3 regions of the Bacillus sp. SSR7 genome follow, and region 3 is predicted to be linked to each of the others. Evidence: riboswitches for the same ligand, from Rfam matches in the RefSeq annotation. Region 3 holds a riboswitch; each other region holds the start of a gene.
The links. Region 3 has a riboswitch for lysine ahead of lysA (diaminopimelate decarboxylase). Riboswitches for the same ligand answer to the same signal wherever they lie in the genome.

Region 1: it holds a riboswitch for lysine, as region 3 does, so the genes downstream of both, AC0NJG_RS15120 (amino acid permease) here and lysA (diaminopimelate decarboxylase) in region 3, are expected to answer to the same signal.
Region 2: it holds a riboswitch for lysine, as region 3 does, so the genes downstream of both, AC0NJG_RS14435 (aspartate kinase) here and lysA (diaminopimelate decarboxylase) in region 3, are expected to answer to the same signal.

The regions. Positions count from the first base shown of each region.
Region 1 covers NZ_JBVVXV010000007.1:126,567-132,461, forward strand. The annotation lists gene AC0NJG_RS15105 (DUF2716 domain-containing protein) at 1-68, shown strand, start outside; gene AC0NJG_RS15110 (DNA alkylation repair protein) at 134-904, opposite strand; gene AC0NJG_RS15115 (iron-sulfur cluster biosynthesis family protein) at 938-1,243, opposite strand; gene AC0NJG_RS15120 (amino acid permease) at 1,357-2,823, opposite strand; lysine riboswitch at 2,936-3,128, opposite strand; gene AC0NJG_RS15125 (GNAT family N-acetyltransferase) at 3,451-3,900, shown strand; gene AC0NJG_RS15130 (sulfite exporter TauE/SafE family protein) at 3,940-4,842, opposite strand; gene AC0NJG_RS15135 (VOC family protein) at 5,049-5,846, shown strand; gene AC0NJG_RS15140 (aminoglycoside phosphotransferase family protein) at 5,861-5,895, shown strand, end outside.
Region 2 covers NZ_JBVVXV010000006.1:282,458-288,352, forward strand. The annotation lists gene AC0NJG_RS14420 (YndJ family protein) at 1-1,269, opposite strand, end outside; gene AC0NJG_RS14425 (DUF4166 domain-containing protein) at 1,275-1,886, opposite strand; gene AC0NJG_RS14430 (DoxX-like family protein) at 1,890-2,798, opposite strand; lysine riboswitch at 2,991-3,177, shown strand; gene AC0NJG_RS14435 (aspartate kinase) at 3,377-4,606, shown strand; gene AC0NJG_RS14440 (VOC family protein) at 4,959-5,414, shown strand; gene AC0NJG_RS14445 (helix-turn-helix domain-containing protein) at 5,646-5,895, opposite strand, start outside.
Region 3 covers NZ_JBVVXV010000003.1:285,794-291,688, reverse strand. The annotation lists gene AC0NJG_RS08805 (LTA synthase family protein) at 1-667, opposite strand, end outside; gene AC0NJG_RS08800 (DUF3888 domain-containing protein) at 922-1,317, shown strand; lysine riboswitch at 1,407-1,588, shown strand; gene lysA (diaminopimelate decarboxylase) at 1,769-3,085, shown strand; SAM riboswitch class I at 3,203-3,311, shown strand; gene AC0NJG_RS08790 (YezD family protein) at 3,384-3,527, shown strand; gene AC0NJG_RS08785 (phosphoadenylyl-sulfate reductase) at 3,614-4,318, shown strand; gene sat (sulfate adenylyltransferase) at 4,357-5,493, shown strand; gene cysC (adenylyl-sulfate kinase) at 5,506-5,895, shown strand, end outside.

The sequences.
Region 1 (5,895 bases), on a different contig from region 3:
AAGGACTAATAGAAAGTTTTGAACGAAATAAGCCGGAAATGTTTCAAAATATTTTAAGGCAAGGATAATGTTTGGGAGAGAAAAAGTCCTTATACTTCATTTTTGAAGTATAAGGACTTTTTATTTAAAATACTCAAAAAGAAAAATCTTGTGGTAAAGTACCATTTTTAATAATCGTTCGTAACCCATGTTTTATAATCCAAGAATTAACAGGATGCTGTTTATCACGCAATTGCTGCAACCATTGAAAAACAAGTTCTTTATCTTCTTTCGTAATATCATTAATATGATTGGCTACAGATTTTTGAACATATTTAGAAGGGTCATTCATTAAAGGCTCAAGAAGCTGTAAATTGTACTTAAAGTCACCTTTCAGAGCTCCTATTTTTTTAGCCCAAGGAAGCCTTGGTCTTGTACCTTCAGAAACTAATCTTCTAATGTGGCTGTCCTCGTCATGAATCCACTGTTGTAATATATTTAGTGTGTCTTCATGGTATGTTTCAAGAAAAGGCCGAATGGCATATTCAGCAGTATTCCGTTTCGTTATTTCATACATGGCGTTGAATGAGGTTTCAAAGTCGTTAAGCCCATATTTTTCAACGTATTTTGCAATAGGCATGTACATATATCCATTTGTAAATGTGCCTACTTCTGTTGTATTCTCTGGCCCCAATGTTTTCAGTAATATATGTATGGCTGCATTAAAATCTTTTTGTAAAGTATTGTGTAATTCATCTGCAATTACTTCAATACGCTGCTTTAACTCTAAATTTTTAACTTTACATGTTACGGAAGATACAAAGTTTCTTTTAGAGAAAGTAGGATCGTGTTTACAAATAGAATCAGCCATTTTTTCTGCAAATTCTTCGTTAAACAAAAATTTTAACGGAACATATTTACTCATTTTTTCACCTCGGTGGTCAAATAAAAACAATCTTTATTTTTTAATCGACAACCCATAAACTAAAGTCTCACTCGGAGTCGTAATACTAAAACCAGTCGTCTTATAATCAAGTTTCACCGTATCACCAGTGTAGTCTTTCGTAAATGAATCCATTTGTACGGTAAAATTAGCATCTTCATATACAACGTCATCTGCGTTATATGTATCCCAAATTAAATCGACATCAACGAAAATACTACAAGAGTTTGTCATTATCCCTCTAATGCGAATGATCTTTTTGTCTTCACGTTCTAATCTATGTATAGCTGTTTTTGCTTCATCAGTAATGCGAATGTTCATGGTATCCCAACCTTTATTTATATTTCTTCTATTATGGCAAAAACAGGAGCAATAGGGAAGCAAAGAGGTTTGGAACAAAAAACGAGCAAACAAATTTGTTTGCTCATTTCACTTTATTTTAGTTCACATTTATCAAGTGGAATCACTTTCGTTTTTTTCGTAAATTTATATCCTAACCAAAGTACTAAGAAGAGTGGTAAACCGATGTACGAAACGAGTACACCATTCCAATCGATTGATTCGCCCATAAATGCGCCGTAGTTTTGTCCTAAAATTACGATAATACAAAGCGTAAATGCGAAGAGTGGACCGAATGGGAACCATTTTGCTCTATAAGGTAAGTCATTTAAATCTTTTCCTTGTGCAATATATGCTTTACGGAAACGGTAATGACTAATTGCGATTCCAACCCAAGCGATAAAGCCAGACATTCCTGATGCATTTAATAACCAAATGTATACAACACCGTCACCGAATAGAGAAGCAATGAAAGCGATACTACCGACAATTGATGTTACGATTAATGCGTTAACAGGTACGCCGCGGCTATCTAATTTACCAAGAAACTTTGGTGCTTTCCCTTGGCGAGCTAAGTCCCAAAGCATACGAGTTGATGCATACATACCAGAGTTACCAGCAGAAAGTACTGCCGTTAAAATAACAGCGTTCATAACAGAAGCAGCAAAGGCAACGCCTGCTTTTTCAAAAATAAGTGTAAATGGACTTACTGTTACATCACTTGCGGCAAGGCTTTCAGTTGTATAAGGAATTAATAAACCGATAACGAGAATCGCAAGGATATAGAATAAGAGAATACGCCAAAAGATCGAACGAATTGCTTTCGGAATATTACGCTCTGGATCAGATGTTTCACCAGCAGCTACACCTAATAATTCTGTTCCTTGGAATGAGAAACCAGCTGCCATAAATACACCGATAATTGCCATGATACCACCGTTAAATGGTGCATCTGCAACAGTGAAGTTTTTGAAGCCAACAGTTTCGCCACCCATAATTCCGAAAATCATCATAAAGCCGACAATTAAAAAGATAATAATAGTAACTACTTTAATAAGTGCGAACCAATATTCAGATTCACCAAACCCTTTAACAGATAAGTAGTTTAAAAGGAAAATAATAGCTAAACATAATCCGCTCCAAATGAGGGAAGGAGTATTTGGAAACCAAAATTTCATAATTAATGTTACAGCCGCTAGTTCAGCAGCGATAGTAATTGCCCAGTTATACCAATAGTTCCATCCAAGTGCAAACCCAAGTGATGGATCAACAAATTTTGTTGCGTACGTGCTAAAAGATCCAGTAACAGGCATATAAGCTGCGAGTTCAGCTAGGCTTGTCATTAAAAAGTAAACCATAATTCCAATTGCGGCGTATGCAATTAATGCGCCACCAGGTCCAGCTGAATGGATGACACCACCGCTGGCAAGAAATAGTCCGGTACCAATTGTACCGCCGAGAGAAATCATCGTAAGGTGCCGAGATTTTAGACCGCGTCTTAATTCACCTTTTCCTTTTGTAGTTTCTGTTTTAGAGGTAGCTTGATTCGTTGCGCTATTCATGTTCAACACTCCTTTTCTTGTAAGATAGGAAGGAGCGGGGGAGAAAAATACAAAAAACCGCCAAAGGAATTTGGCGGAACGTTTCACAAATAACCACCCCATCATACCCTTCCGTTAAGATAGCACCCCACGTTTACACGGTAATTTTGTAAACGTGACAGTTCTGTTCCTTTCGGAGACAGCCCCAGCTCATATTTCCAGAGAAGAAATAGAAACTTCGGCAACTTTTCCTTTCAAACGGAGTCGGTGACATTCTCTGTGTCTCGTCCGTTTTACTCTTAAAAGTCGCAACCTCTACCTCATCGGATTGATGAGGATTTGATATATTGCTAAGATTTTTAATATATGGCAATTGTAATGACTTTCTGAATATATTGCAAGATTTTTTGTTAGGAAAAGTCAAAAAATATCGGTTATTGTTTAGGAAACGCTTGCTAAACTCCGTCCGAACCTACTGTTATGTAAAAAAAAACAAAGAAATAAATTGTTATACAAATGTTTCGCAAAAAATATTAAAAAACCCTTCAAAAATAAAAGAAAATTCAGAAAATATAATTCGACATTCATAATAAAGTCATATTTTTTGTTATAATTAAAGTAAAGCTTAAGTAAAAAGGGGAAATCAATATGAAATTAGAAACAGAAAGACTCTATATAGTGCCGTGTACAGAAGAAAGGATGCACGTCGCTAACGAGCAAGGATTTAATAGTGGTCCACATATTGTAGGGCATGTAGAAACTGTAAAACAAGATGTGGCTTTATTACCTTGGGGGGCGTGGTATGTTATTCGAAAAGAAGATGACATCGTTCTAGGTGATATAGGGTTTAAAGGGAAACCGAACGAGAAACATACAGTAGAAGTTGGTTACGGTTTTATTGAGAAATATTGGAATAAAGGGTATGCGACAGAAGCTGTAAGAGAATTAATAAATTGGGCTTTTCAAACAGGACAGGTAGAAACGATTATTGCAGAGACACTTCTTGATAATATTAGCTCGATTCGTGTATTAGAGAAATTACATATGAAAAGAGTGGGTACTACAGAAACAATGATTAATTGGAAATTAGAAAAATAAAAAATACCGCTCGAAGTATATCGGGCGGTATTTTTTTCGTTAAGGTAGCATTTGCTTTTGATCATTCGGATATCCGGTGGTCGATGCGTTAGAACGATTAGAATGATTGCGAACAGCAATGAAAATAGAAATAATAACGACAAGACCAATTGCCACGTAAGAAAGTGAAATAATCGTTGGATCCACTTTAAATGTAGTAAGTAGTGTACGAATGTTTGTAAAGATAATAAGGCCACCAACTAATACGCCAAGTAAATGAGAAGGAACGATGCGCACTAACCATGCAGCGATTGGAGCTGCGACAATACCGCCAAGCATTAACGAAAATACCCAAACCCAACTTACTTGTTCCCAGCCGAGTGAGATGAAGAAACCAATTGTTGCAGCGAGTGAGACAGGAAACTCACTCGTATCTACAGATCCGATAACTTTTCTAGCTTCATTTCCTCTTGCTAAAAGTACAGGTGTCGTAATCGGACCCCAGCCACCACCACCAGTTGAATCAACGAATCCAGCAAATAAGCCAAGCGGAACAAGTTGTTTAGCCGACATACGTTTATTTGAAGTAACAACTTGTTTTTGAATAATGAATCGTAATAAAATATAAACCCCTAAAGTAAATAAAAATACAGAAATGTATGGTTTAATGACATCCCCAGGTAAATTGCTTAAAAAACATGCCCCAACAAATGCGCCAATTGCTCCTGGTAATGTAAGCCTGGAAACGGTATATTTATCAACGTTTCCAAATTTGATGTGAGATGCACCAGAAGCGGCGGTTGTAACGACTTCAGCTAAATGAACAGAAGCGGAAGCTACAGCCGGTGCGATACCAAACATTAATAATAGTGAGGTAGATGTTACCCCATACGCCATTCCAAGTGCTCCATCAATCAATTGAGCGAAAAATCCAATAATAGCAAAGACAATTAATTTCTGCATAAATTATCCCCCTGTAATAATAAATGAAAAAGGCACTTTTCCCGTATGAGAAAAGTGCCTTTGGTTTTTCCAATCAGCAATAATTAAATTTGTTTTATTATAATACATATTAATCGTATAAATCAACTAGGTTTTAAAGTTTTTTAAATTGAATGAAAGAAAAATAAAATATACAATAAAAGGATGGAGAGAAAGGGGAGAAAGACATGTTACGATTTGATCATCTTGTACATGCGGTGAATTGTACACCGAAGGAAGCAGCAAAACAAATGCAGGAGCGTGGATTTCATACTACACTAGGCGGAGAGCATACAAATTGGGGTACTTGCAATAGTTTATGTTATTTTGATTTATCATATATAGAATTTCTGGCAGTTCAGCATGAAGAAAAAGCGAAGAAAGCAGACAATCCATTAGTACAAGAAACGGTAGTGAAATTACAAGACGGAGAAGGAATGCTTCAAATCGCAATTCGAACAGATGCAATTGAAGAGCTAGCAGTAAAGTTTAGTAAGCATGGTTTACATACGATAGGACCATTTGAAGGGAAACGTATGAGAAAAGATGGTCGCCTTTTAGAATGGAAAATGTTATTTGTAAAGCAAGAAGAGAACGGACCGAAATTACCTTTCTTTATACATTGGAATGAAACAGATGAAGAAAGAAGAAACGATTTACGTAACATTGGCACAATCACGGAACATAAAAACAACGTACAACAAATTGAAACGATTCATTACGCAGTGAAAAATGTTCGAGAAACGTTGCGAATATGGAAAGAAGTAATGGAGCTAACTGCAGGCTCAGTCGTGAAAAATGATGAATGGAATGCTGAATGTCAAAGTGTATCATTTGGTGACATTCATGTGCAGTTTTGTGAGCCGATTGGAGAAGGTCTAGTGCAAGAATACCTAAAGAATCATGGCGAATATCCATTTGCAGTCGAGTTTAAAGGGGAAAATAAACGAGGGCATGAAGTGTTAGGTAGTTTGTATATATATTAATAGAGGTGAACGTTGTGAAGGAAATGCTTAGAGAGATAGAGAGAAAACT
Region 2 (5,895 bases), on a different contig from region 3:
TAACCAAGCTCTTACATTCTCCCTTCCATCCTTCTCATCCATTACCCCTATGATAGAGCCGTGCATTGTTTCCCACTTGCCGCCCATTCCTAAATGTATTTGTTCTACACGCTTACTCATTTTCTCATAACAAAATGCAAACAGGCGGAACGAACGAGTCCATTTAATATGCGATTGTAACTCATACTCTTTTGTATTTTCATAAAACCGAATAATGCTTAAAGGTATCTTTGTCACGTCAAATGCTTCACTATGAAAATCATTCATTTTATCAACTAAACCGTTGTATTCCTTACTATCTATTACATTTCTGTTATGTAAAAATGCTTCACCAACTGTCGCCTTTCCTCTTAATCTGCTCATTGGTTTCCCGTAATATTTATAGTTCGGAACACTCTTTTCAATCATCCAGCCGACAAATGCCGGTAACGCTACTCCAATTCCATTCACAACACCGTGAATCCAAACCATTTGGGCAATTGTAATCGTCATTACATGTTTCAAATTCCCATACGAATATATAAGTGAAAACATAATTGTTACCATGAGTGTACTAGACGATATGATCAGGAGAATCTTTGCGCTGATAGCATTAAATTTCGTGCGCCAAACATAAATCCCATAACCATAAATAGCACATAAATATAGGAACACTGCAAAAAATTCAAATATCCTTGAGTATGTAATTCCAATCGCAACTGTCATCGGTGAAATGACTATAATAAACATAATTGCATCATATACTTTACTGCTCTTTTCTTTCTTCCGCCCTATTAAACCAGCTGATAATGGCAATAGAAACGCCGAATAATGAAAGTGTGCAGCTGTGAGTAGAACAATGTCAGAAGTAAACTGCATAATCGAAATCTTTGCTACTGAGGCAAAAAACCAGAAACCACCTAAAAACAAATAAATAAACGCACTATCGATTGCCGTTTCTTCTAACGGTTTCCATCCTCTTTCTAGTAATCTACTCACTCCAAATAACGCGACAATTCCTGTATATACAAACCAAAATAGCGCAAAGAAATAGTGACTTGTTACGAAAGCTAGCATTGCACTAATTGCTGCGATTGGATATAAAAACGATACAAATTTATAAAAGAATACATATGATCCATTTCTTGTTTTCTTATCAATGATGCTAAATGACATCGGTATAAATAACAACATAGATAATAAAATAATTGCTTCCACTGGGTTTATATTTGACCAATCACATATTAGAAAAACAATATAACAAACAAGTCCAACTATTATATTTTTCATATTATTTATTTCCTCTCCACAAATGTTCCCTTATATGAAAATAATGAACCAATTAATGGATTGCGTACTTGTACATGAATTCGAAAGCATTGTAGTGTTTCATCATAACTTTCTACAATGTTGGCCTCTCCGTATAAGAATCTAGGTAACGGAACTTTCCTTCCAAACATGTAAAACCATTGTTTCTTTGAGGAAATATGCATTGCCCCCACCTCATCAATATGAAAATTCAATGTAGAAACAAGTATGTGTGGTTCACCAAAACAATCTACAATTTCATTATTCCCTTCATCCAACTGCATAACGGCGTTAAAATATCTTTTCTTATTATGAAAATAAAAAGTACGATTCCACCGCACAAGTTCATGTCCATGTTCATCACGCTCAGCGGTATTATGTATTGTAAATGGCACTCCCTTACCTCTCTCAGAGAAAAACATTCGAAACTTCGATGCAATTTTTAATATGAATTTTACGAAAAAAGAACCACCGTAAATTTCATCCATCTTTCCTTCTCCAATAAAGCTATTTTCTTCTGTAATCTCATAACGTTTCTGTAATTTCGGATGAAGTTTTTTATAAGAATCCCCTAATAGTCTTTCATACATATTAGCCATACATTATCCCTTTCTCTTCCTCTTGCAATTTTTTACACTTGGCAAATTCGTACTATTTATATAACCGACAATCGATAATCCAATTAGAAGTAGATTTAACGTAATTGGATTAAACGGCTCTGTAAAGCTTGCGACATTCGTAAATCCTGCCGCTATCGTTAAGGCTATTAACATAAAAATATGTACGACAAATACTTTTCGTTTTGGAAATGGCAACAGCCATAGGACACCAAAAGTAATTTCTAGTAATCCAATTATTTTAAGTACAAAAATACTATGTTCAGTTGAACCAATCATCACATATAACATTTTTACTTCTTCTGAATGAGTAAACACTAGTTTCGGTACTATTCCTTGATACATCCATACGAAAGCAAATAAAAAACATACGAACCAATATGTCATTGTTCTTCTAATGAGCAATCTAGGATGAAGTCCCTTTTCTAACCATAATTTTAAAGCATCAAAACTCCAAGCTGTCGCCCAGCCTAATAATGGCCGAAACATATAGAAATCTATTACATTCCCTATACGACCAAACCTCGTATCATAATCATATTGTGTCTCAAAATGAATGTGTTCTTTACACGGTGTATACTTCCAATAACCACGCCCTATTTGAATAAGTGATAATTGATTGTCTGTCCAAAATTTTAAAGAAGAAATCCGTTCACCTGTTTCTTTTCTTATTTCACCTATCGATTCCCCTTCACCAGCTATTTCAAGTCCAAATCCGATTTTTGTTTTATATAAAAACTTCTGCGGTTCTCCTTCTTTTTTCTCTAAATACGAAATTTCAGTAAAGCGAGCATCCCATTCTGTATGTATATGTGGTTCTTGCGTGTATTCCCATAATTTTTCCATTGTTGTATTCATTTCTGCCGAAACATAAATAGGCTTTTTCCCCTTCATTCTTCCACCTCCTATGCGCTATAAGTTTAATGTACATGCAATAAATTTATTTTGCTACATTTTTCACAAACTTCCTTTCATAAAAGAAAGAATTTTTAAAATTTATACAAAACACTTGATTCCCCAAAAAATTTAAATTATTATAAAACAAATGTTACCAACAACTTCATAAATCAAACACTCTCGCCTAAAACGTGAGATAGAGGTTGCGATACTTATGAGTATTCTAATGGAGACACAGAGATGTCTATGAAATTAGATGAAAGGAAGTATTGCCGAAATCGATATATTTCTCTGTATGTATCGATTGGGGCTGTTTTCGAATAGAAACAGAACTGTCATATGTACAGACGTGTACGTATGAAGAGCTATCTACAAAAAAGAGATATCATTTTTATGGTATTCCTTTTTTGGCGGTTTTTTTATTAGCTCCGTTTTCTGTTTCCCTTTTCCTGTAACAGCACCATCCTCACTTATTTGAGATGGTGTTTTTTGTTTTTCTCTGGTAACTACAGGAATATTGGGATTTATATATGTCCTAATCTATTCTTAAAAATGGATGAAAGAAGGAATTCGCAATGGAAACGATTGTACAAAAATTTGGTGGCACTTCTGTCGGAAGTGTTGAGCGTATTCAACATGTAGCAAATTTAATTATTGAAGAATATGAACGAGGACATAGTATCGTCTCTGTCGTTTCAGCAATGGGAAAAAGTACAGATGAACTTGTAGTACTTGCTAACGCAATTACAGAAAATCCAAGTAAACGCGAAATGGATATGCTTCTATCGACAGGAGAGCAAGTAACTATTTCATTATTAACGATGGCACTACAAGCAAAAGGGTATAACGCGATTTCATTAACAGGATGGCAAGCTGGTATTACGACAGAATCTGTACATAGTAGTGCACGGATTACTGAAATTAATACAGATCGAATTCAGTCTTATCTTACTAAAGGCACGATTGTTATTGTAGCTGGTTTCCAAGGAGTCAGTGAAGATTTTGAAATTACAACGCTTGGACGAGGCGGTTCTGATACAACTGCTGTCGCATTAGCTGCTGCACTAAACGCAAAAAAATGTGATATTTACACAGATGTGACTGGCGTATACACGACGGATCCACGAGTTGTAAAAGATGCTTATAAATTAGATAAAATTTCTTATGACGAAATGTTAGAACTTGCAAACCTCGGTGCTGGTGTATTACACCCGCGTGCTGTTGAGTTTGCTAAAAATCATAATGTCATTTTAGAAGTTCGCTCAAGTATGGAACAAGAAAACGGAACAATTGTAAAAGGAGAATGTAACATGGAACAACAATCAATCGTTAAAGGTATTGCATTTGAAGATAATATTACACGCATCACAGTGAAAGGATTAGAACAAGGTTCACTTTCAACTGTTTTCTCTACATTAGCAGCGGCACATATTAATGTAGATATCATCATTCAAAGTATTACAAATGAAGGAACTGTTCATCTCTCCTTCTCCATCCATTCTAATGATTTAAGAGAAACATTAGAAGTATTGGAACAAAATCAAGAGGCACTTCACTATGAATCAGTAGAATATGAAAATCATTTAGCAAAAGTATCAATTGTAGGATCTGGTATGGTCTCTAATCCAGGTGTTGCTGCGAATATGTTCACTACTTTAAAAGAAGAAAATATTCATATTAAAATGGTAAGTACATCAGAAATTAAAGTGTCTGTCGTTATTGACCGCCTTCATTTAGTGACAGGTGTTGAGGCGCTGCATCAATCATTTATGGCGAAAATCGAGCCTTTAGTACAAATGAGTTAATTTCCAGCGGTACTACTTAAAACAAATTATATGAATCTATTTCCTTCCTATTAAAAATAGAAAGCTGTTTGCATTATATAGAGTGACAAAAAATTTATGTGTCATTAAAAAAATACAATTAATTCTATACAACAATCGGATCATTTAATGTAGTACAGGATAGAAATATTTTTGCAAGGAAGTCTCGGTATTGTTTGTTAACAAGATACTATATGACATACTTAAAAACACCTTGTCATATTTTCCTAAACTGTGACAAGGTGTTTTTGTTTGAAAGGAATTTGTAATTTTTAATAGTATAATTAGGAAGATGATTAGATAATACACTTTTACATATAAGGAGATAAAGACAATGTCAAAAAATAAATTACTCAGAATGGACAATGTTAGCATCGTTGTAGAATCCCTTGATAATGCAATCTCTTTCTTCGAGGAGATTGGGTTAAAACTCGAAGGGCGCGCCACTGTAGAGGGTGAATGGGCTGGTCGCGTAACCGGACTCGGTTCGCAGTGCGTAGAGATTGCTATGATGGTGACTCCAGATGGTCATAGCCGAATTGAACTTTCGCGATTTCTTACCCCGCCCGCTATAGGAGATCACCGGACAGCTCCTGTCAATGCCCTCGGTTATTTGCGCGTCATGTTCACCGTTGAAGACATTGATGAAATGGTATCTAGGCTTACTACTAAGCATGGTGCTCAACTCGTTGGTGAAGTAGTTCAATACGAGAACTCTTACCGTCTCTGCTACATTCGTGGAACCGAAGGGATTTTAATCGGTTTAGCGGAAGAACTCGGTAACAAGTAATTAATGTATTATAAATGAAACTACTATATTTTTAACCACGTCCTCACTCCAGAACGTGGTTATGCTTGTTTGAGTTTTTAAAAATATATTTTCATTTTACACATAGATTTCAAGACTCTATCCAAACAGTTCTTTAACATATCACTAACATCCAAAAATCATTATGAAATAATTTAATTATTCGCTTTACCTTTTCCTAGGAAATATCACTGACTCTTCTCATTTTATATTTTATCGCTCTTTTCTATGAAAAAACGATCTATATTCATTCAAAATAACTTTCTTCACATCTGAGTAAAATACCATCATGAATAATGCAACGCCTAATACAATCACCTGTATTTTTTCATATTCAACGAAAGCACTCATAATTAACAAACCAAATCCAATATAAAAACCAAATTCGTTCTCTTTCTCAAAATCCTCATCTTCTTCATCAATATGTATTTTTTCTTCAATGTTTTGATTCCTTTTTATTAAC
Region 3 (5,895 bases):
TAATTTCAGAGAACCCGTCCCCACTTGCAAATACACGTTCAGCTGAAGATTTAGATTGAAGTGTAATATCAAATAGATGATATGTGTATAAACCTAAATTTTTCACGACAGTTTGACGGTCAAACGAGCGCGAGAACATTTGTGGTTTATAAATAACGGAAACAACAATTTGTAGTGCTAATAGAGCAGTTACACCGCTAAAGAAAGTTCTCTTCTCAGAGCGAGAAAGCGGCGTCTTGTCGCAAAATGCTGGGAATTTACGCGAAAGAAACATTAAGATGATCGCATCTGCGAATAACAGTAATGTTTTATACGTAAAGAGTTCTTTTATACTCGTCCCTAAATCAGCCATATTATTTGTTTGAAATAATACTGGGAACGTAACGAAATCGTTATAAAATCCATAAAACATTGCATTTCCAAATAAAATGAATGATAGTATAAAACTAATTCCAACTATAATGCGGTTCCGGTGTTTAGATGCAAATAAAGCAAAACCGAAAAATAAAAGTAACGCAGCTAATGGATTAATAAAAAGCATAAATTCTTCAAAGAAATTATCAATTTTAATATCAAAAGCTAGCTTGTACACAATATATGTTTTTATCCATAATAAAACGACTGCAACGAGTGCGAATCGCAGTTTTGGAAACAGACGTTGTAGCATAATATACTCCTCTCCTAAAAAGCATGACGGTTCTTGTGGGCCTATTTGATTAGCGCCTCATTTTATATATACGAACAGTCCTTTATTATTATGTTTATTATACTATGAGTATCATTATACGAAAATAAAAGAGAGTTGTGGACTTTTTTATAACAATTGAGTAGAAAAAGGGCAGTAGGAGACAATAAAATGGAGTTTCTATGTATGATTATTATCGTGCGCGGAAAGAATCGTGTAACAATACGGAGGTTATAATGCGAAAATTATTATATTTTATAGTATGCAGTAGTGTTATACTTTTTGCTTCACCAAGTGTGTCGGTAGCTCAATATGATGCACCTCTTATGGAAGATGCCCTTTATTCTGTGTTATTCCCGAAAATAAATAAAGCAATTGAAAAACAATATGGGAGCTTGAAGCCTTATCAATGTCCTAAAATTATTAGTTTAAAAAAAGTGTATAGTGGTACATATTTATTTCAAGCAAGTATTGAAGTGACAAAGTATGAACGTGTTGCCGGGAAAATTGCGCCACCCTTTGAGAAGGTAACGATTACATTTAATAACGAAGAAGGCGAATGGGAAGTGACAAAGGTTTCAGTAAAGCGCTTACCAAACGATACGAAACTAAACTGTAAAAAAGCAATATAAAAAATTGTTTGACAAATAAAATGATCCTTTGGTATTGTTAATAGCAACAATTAGATGTTTGAAAATTAAATAGACTTACCTCATCTACTCTCAAAGGTAGAGGCCGCGATAGGAAAGAGTAAGCTATGGGAGATTTAATGGAATCTGTGATCATAGGTTGAAAGGGACTATTGCCGAAATATAAGAATAACCATCTTATTCATATATTGGGACTGCATTGAATAAATGTAGTACTGTCATAAGATTTATTTTATGGAGAGCTATTTGGAGATGTTGATGCGGTTTCTTATTTTGAGGAGATAACAACTCGTTTATTTTTTCAATATATATTTTTCCTAATAAGAAACGCGTGTGAACATTGTTCCGCGCGTTTTTTGTCTATCTAAAAGCGTGCTGCAATGAATAGAAGATTGGGGTTATGAGTTTTAGAGGAAATAAGGGAGGAATTCAAATGTATTTACACGGCACAAGCCGAATAAATGGGCAAGGACACTTAGAAATTGGAGGGTGCGACACGACGCAGCTAGCAAAACAATACGGAACACCACTTTATGTATACGATGAAGAGTCAATTCGAGGAAAGTGCCGCGCGTTTCATCGTGCTTTTAAAGAAAGTGGTTTCTCTTATCAAGTAGCATATGCAAGCAAGGCGTTCTTGTGCATGGAGATGTGCCGAGTAGCTCGTGAAGAGAATATGTCATTAGATGTTGTTTCTGGAGGAGAATTATATACTGCGCTTCAAGCAGGATTTCCGGCATCGCGCATTCATTTTCACGGCAATAATAAAACAGATGAAGAAATTGTGATGGCTCTTCAGGCAAATATTGGTTGTTTTGTCGTAGATAATTTTTTAGAATTAGAAATTTTGCATGATTTAGCAGTGCAACATGGGAAATTTGTGAACATATTAATTCGTGTAACGCCCGGAGTAGAGGCGCACACACATGAATATATTACAACAGGTCAAGATGATTCAAAATTTGGATTTGGCGTGTCAAATGGTCAAGCGATGCAGGCAATTGAGCTTGCTTTACAAAAATCAAATTATAACGTGTTAGGAATTCATTCACATATCGGATCACAAATATTTGAAACAGCCGGCTTTGTGCGAGCGATTGAAGTTCTTCATCAATTTTTAAAAAAAGTGAGAGAGCGAACAAATTATGTAGTAAAAGTGCTAAATGTAGGGGGAGGATTCGGAATACGCTACACAGAGTCCGATACACCATTAACTCTTGAGACATATGTGCGAGCTGTAACAAGTGCGGTGAGAGAACAATTTACAGTATGTGAATATCCACTACCAGAAATATGGGTTGAACCAGGTCGTAGCATTGTAGGTGATGCTGGAACGACACTTTATACAGTCGGATCTGTGAAAGACATTCCTGGTATTCGGAAATATGTGTCAGTGGATGGTGGGATGACTGATAATTTAAGACCTGCTTTATATAACGCTCGTTATGAAGCGATGTTAGCGAATCGAGGGAATGATGAGAACGAGGAAGTTGTTTCGATTGCAGGGAAGTGCTGTGAGAGTGGGGATATGTTAATTTGGGATATTACTCTACCGAAAGTTGCTTCTGCGGATTTACTAGCAATTTCGTGTACAGGGGCATACGGGTACTCAATGGCGAATAATTATAATCGGATTCGTAGACCAGCTGTCGTCTTCGCGAAAGGTGGTACATCACAAATTGTTGTAGAGCGCGAAACATATGAAAATATTATTGGGAACGATCGCATACGTATAAAAGAACTTGTTTAAATGAGGAAAAAGGAGTTGTTCGGATGGGCAATTCCTTTTTTATAAAATAAAGTAATTAAAATATATCGGAAAACTAGGATTGAAAAAAATCAGAATTGTGATAAAATACAAATACAAAGCTTATCAAGAGAAGCGGAGAGAACTGGCCCGGCGAAGCTCGGCAACCTGCTTATAGAAAGCAAGGTGCTAAATCCAGCAAAATGGAATCCATTTTGAAAGATAAGGTAAAATATATTACCGAACAGTCTTTTCGAAATGGGAAAGATTTTTTTTATGAATAAAAAGGGGGGCTGTTCGCGTGAGCGTACGGGAACATTTTGAGGAAGTATCTGAGAAAATTGAAGCGATGCTTGCTGATATGAAATATGGTTCAATTACAATTGTTGTGCAAGATGGAAAAGTCATTCAATTAGAGAAAAGTGAAAAAGTACGTTTAAAGTAAAAAGCGCTGACTAGAAAAACTAGAGGCGGTTTTAACCTATTTCATTAGGTTAAAACCGTCTTTTTGCTTTTACAGGGGGAAAAAACATGTTGACGTATGAAACGTGGGAAGAAAATGATGTTTCATTTTCAGAAGAAGATGAAACGAAAGGCGCATTATCTGTATTAAGTTGGGCTTATAAAGAATATAAAAGTGAAATTGTATACGCATGTAGCTTCGGAGTGGAAGGGATGGTACTGCTGCATCTTATTAACCAAGTAAATCCATCTGCTAAAGTTGTATTTTTGGATACAAACGTACATTTTCAAGAAACGTATGAATTAATTCAAAAAGTGCGGGAACGATTTCCTTTATTGAATATTATAGAAAAACAGCCAGAACTTACACTTGATGAACAAGCCAAAGCGCATGGTGACAAGCTATGGGAAAGCAATCCCAATCTCTGTTGTAAGATTAGAAAAATTTTACCTTTAGAAGCATCATTAGCGAATGAAAAAGCGTGGATATCGGGATTGAGAAGGGAACAATCAGAAACCCGTAAGCATACAAAGTTTATAAATCTAGATCATCGCTTTCAATCTATTAAAGTTTGTCCGCTCATTCATTGGACGTGGAAAGAAGTATGGAGATATGTATACAAACATAGCTTGCCTTATAACCCATTACATGACATTGGATATCCAAGTATTGGGTGTGAGAAGTGTACGTTGCCTGTAGGAGAGGGTGGCGATTCGAGAGATGGTAGATGGGCTGGGAAAGTGAAAACTGAATGTGGTCTTCATTACCAATAAGATGAATTTGAAAATAAAGCTAAGAGAGGGTATAGAAAATGAGTACAAGAAACGAATTAATAAATCGAATAGACGAGACATACGACGTATCACAAATTAAAAAAGAAATTGGGCTAGATAACATTGCGTTAAGTGATTTAGAACTATTAGCGACAGGAGGATATAGCCCGCTTACTGGTTTTTTAGGAAAGAAAGATTATGATTCGGTTGTAGAAACGCTTCGTTTAGCTAATGGGAGCGTTTGGAGTATACCAATTACATTACCAGTAACAGAAGAAGTAGCAGAGACGCTAAAAGTTGGAGAGGAAGTAAAACTTGTTAACGGTGGAAATGTATATGGTGTTATTCAAATAGAAGATATTTTTGTGCCTGATAAGGAAAAAGAAGCGTTACTAGTGTATAAAACGACGGATGAGGCTCATCCTGGAGTGAAAAAATTATACGAAAGACCGAACGTTTACATCGGAGGAGCTATTGTTCTTACGAAACGTTTTGAAAATAATCTGTTTCCTTCTTATCATTTAGATCCAATTGAAACGAGAGAAGAATTTAAAAAACGTGGTTGGAAAACAGTAGTTGGATTCCAAACGAGAAATCCGGTACATCGTGCCCATGAATATATTCAAAAATCTGCTCTTGAAATTGTAGATGGCCTCTTTTTAAATCCGCTCGTTGGGGAAACGAAGTCGGATGATATTCCTGCTGATGTAAGAATGGAAAGTTATGAAGTATTACTTCAAAACTACTATCCGAAAGATCGTGTCTTTTTAAGTGTATTTCCTGCAGCAATGCGTTACGCAGGACCGAGGGAAGCGATATTCCATGCGTTAGTCAGAAAGAATTTTGGATGCACCCACTTTATCGTAGGGCGCGATCATGCTGGGGTAGGAGATTATTATGGTACTTATGAAGCGCAAGAAATTTTTACAAACTTTACAGTGGAGGAGTTAGGGATTACGCCATTATTTTTTGAACATAGTTTTTACTGTACGAAATGTGAAGCGATGGCTTCGACGAAAACATGCCCGCATGGAAAAGAAGATCATGTCATCTTATCGGGTACGAAAGTAAGAGAACTATTAAGAAACGGTGAGGTTCCGCCAAGTACATTTAGTCGTAAAGAGGTAGTAGAGGTACTAATTAAAGGTTTGAAAAAAGAAGTAGTAACAGAATAGGGAGAGAATGAAATGGATACGAATATTACTTGGCATACAGCTTCTGTTTCAAAAGATGAGAGAAGAGTGAAGAATGGGCATCATAGTTTTGTAATTTGGTTTACTGGTTTATCAGCGTCGGGTAAATCTACAGTAGCAAACGCGGTTGCTCGTAAACTATTTGAAAAGAATATTGGAAACTATGTACTAGATGGAGATAATATACGCCACGGTTTAAATAAAGACTTAGGCTTTTCTGAAAGTGATCGTATGGAAAATATAAGACGGATTGGCGAAGTGGCGAAGTTATTTGTAGATCAAGGGACTGTTGTTCTTACAGCGTTTATTTCACCGTTTCGAGTAGACCGAAAACAAGTTAGAGATCTATTAGCTGCAGATGAATTTATAGAAGTGTTTGTAAAA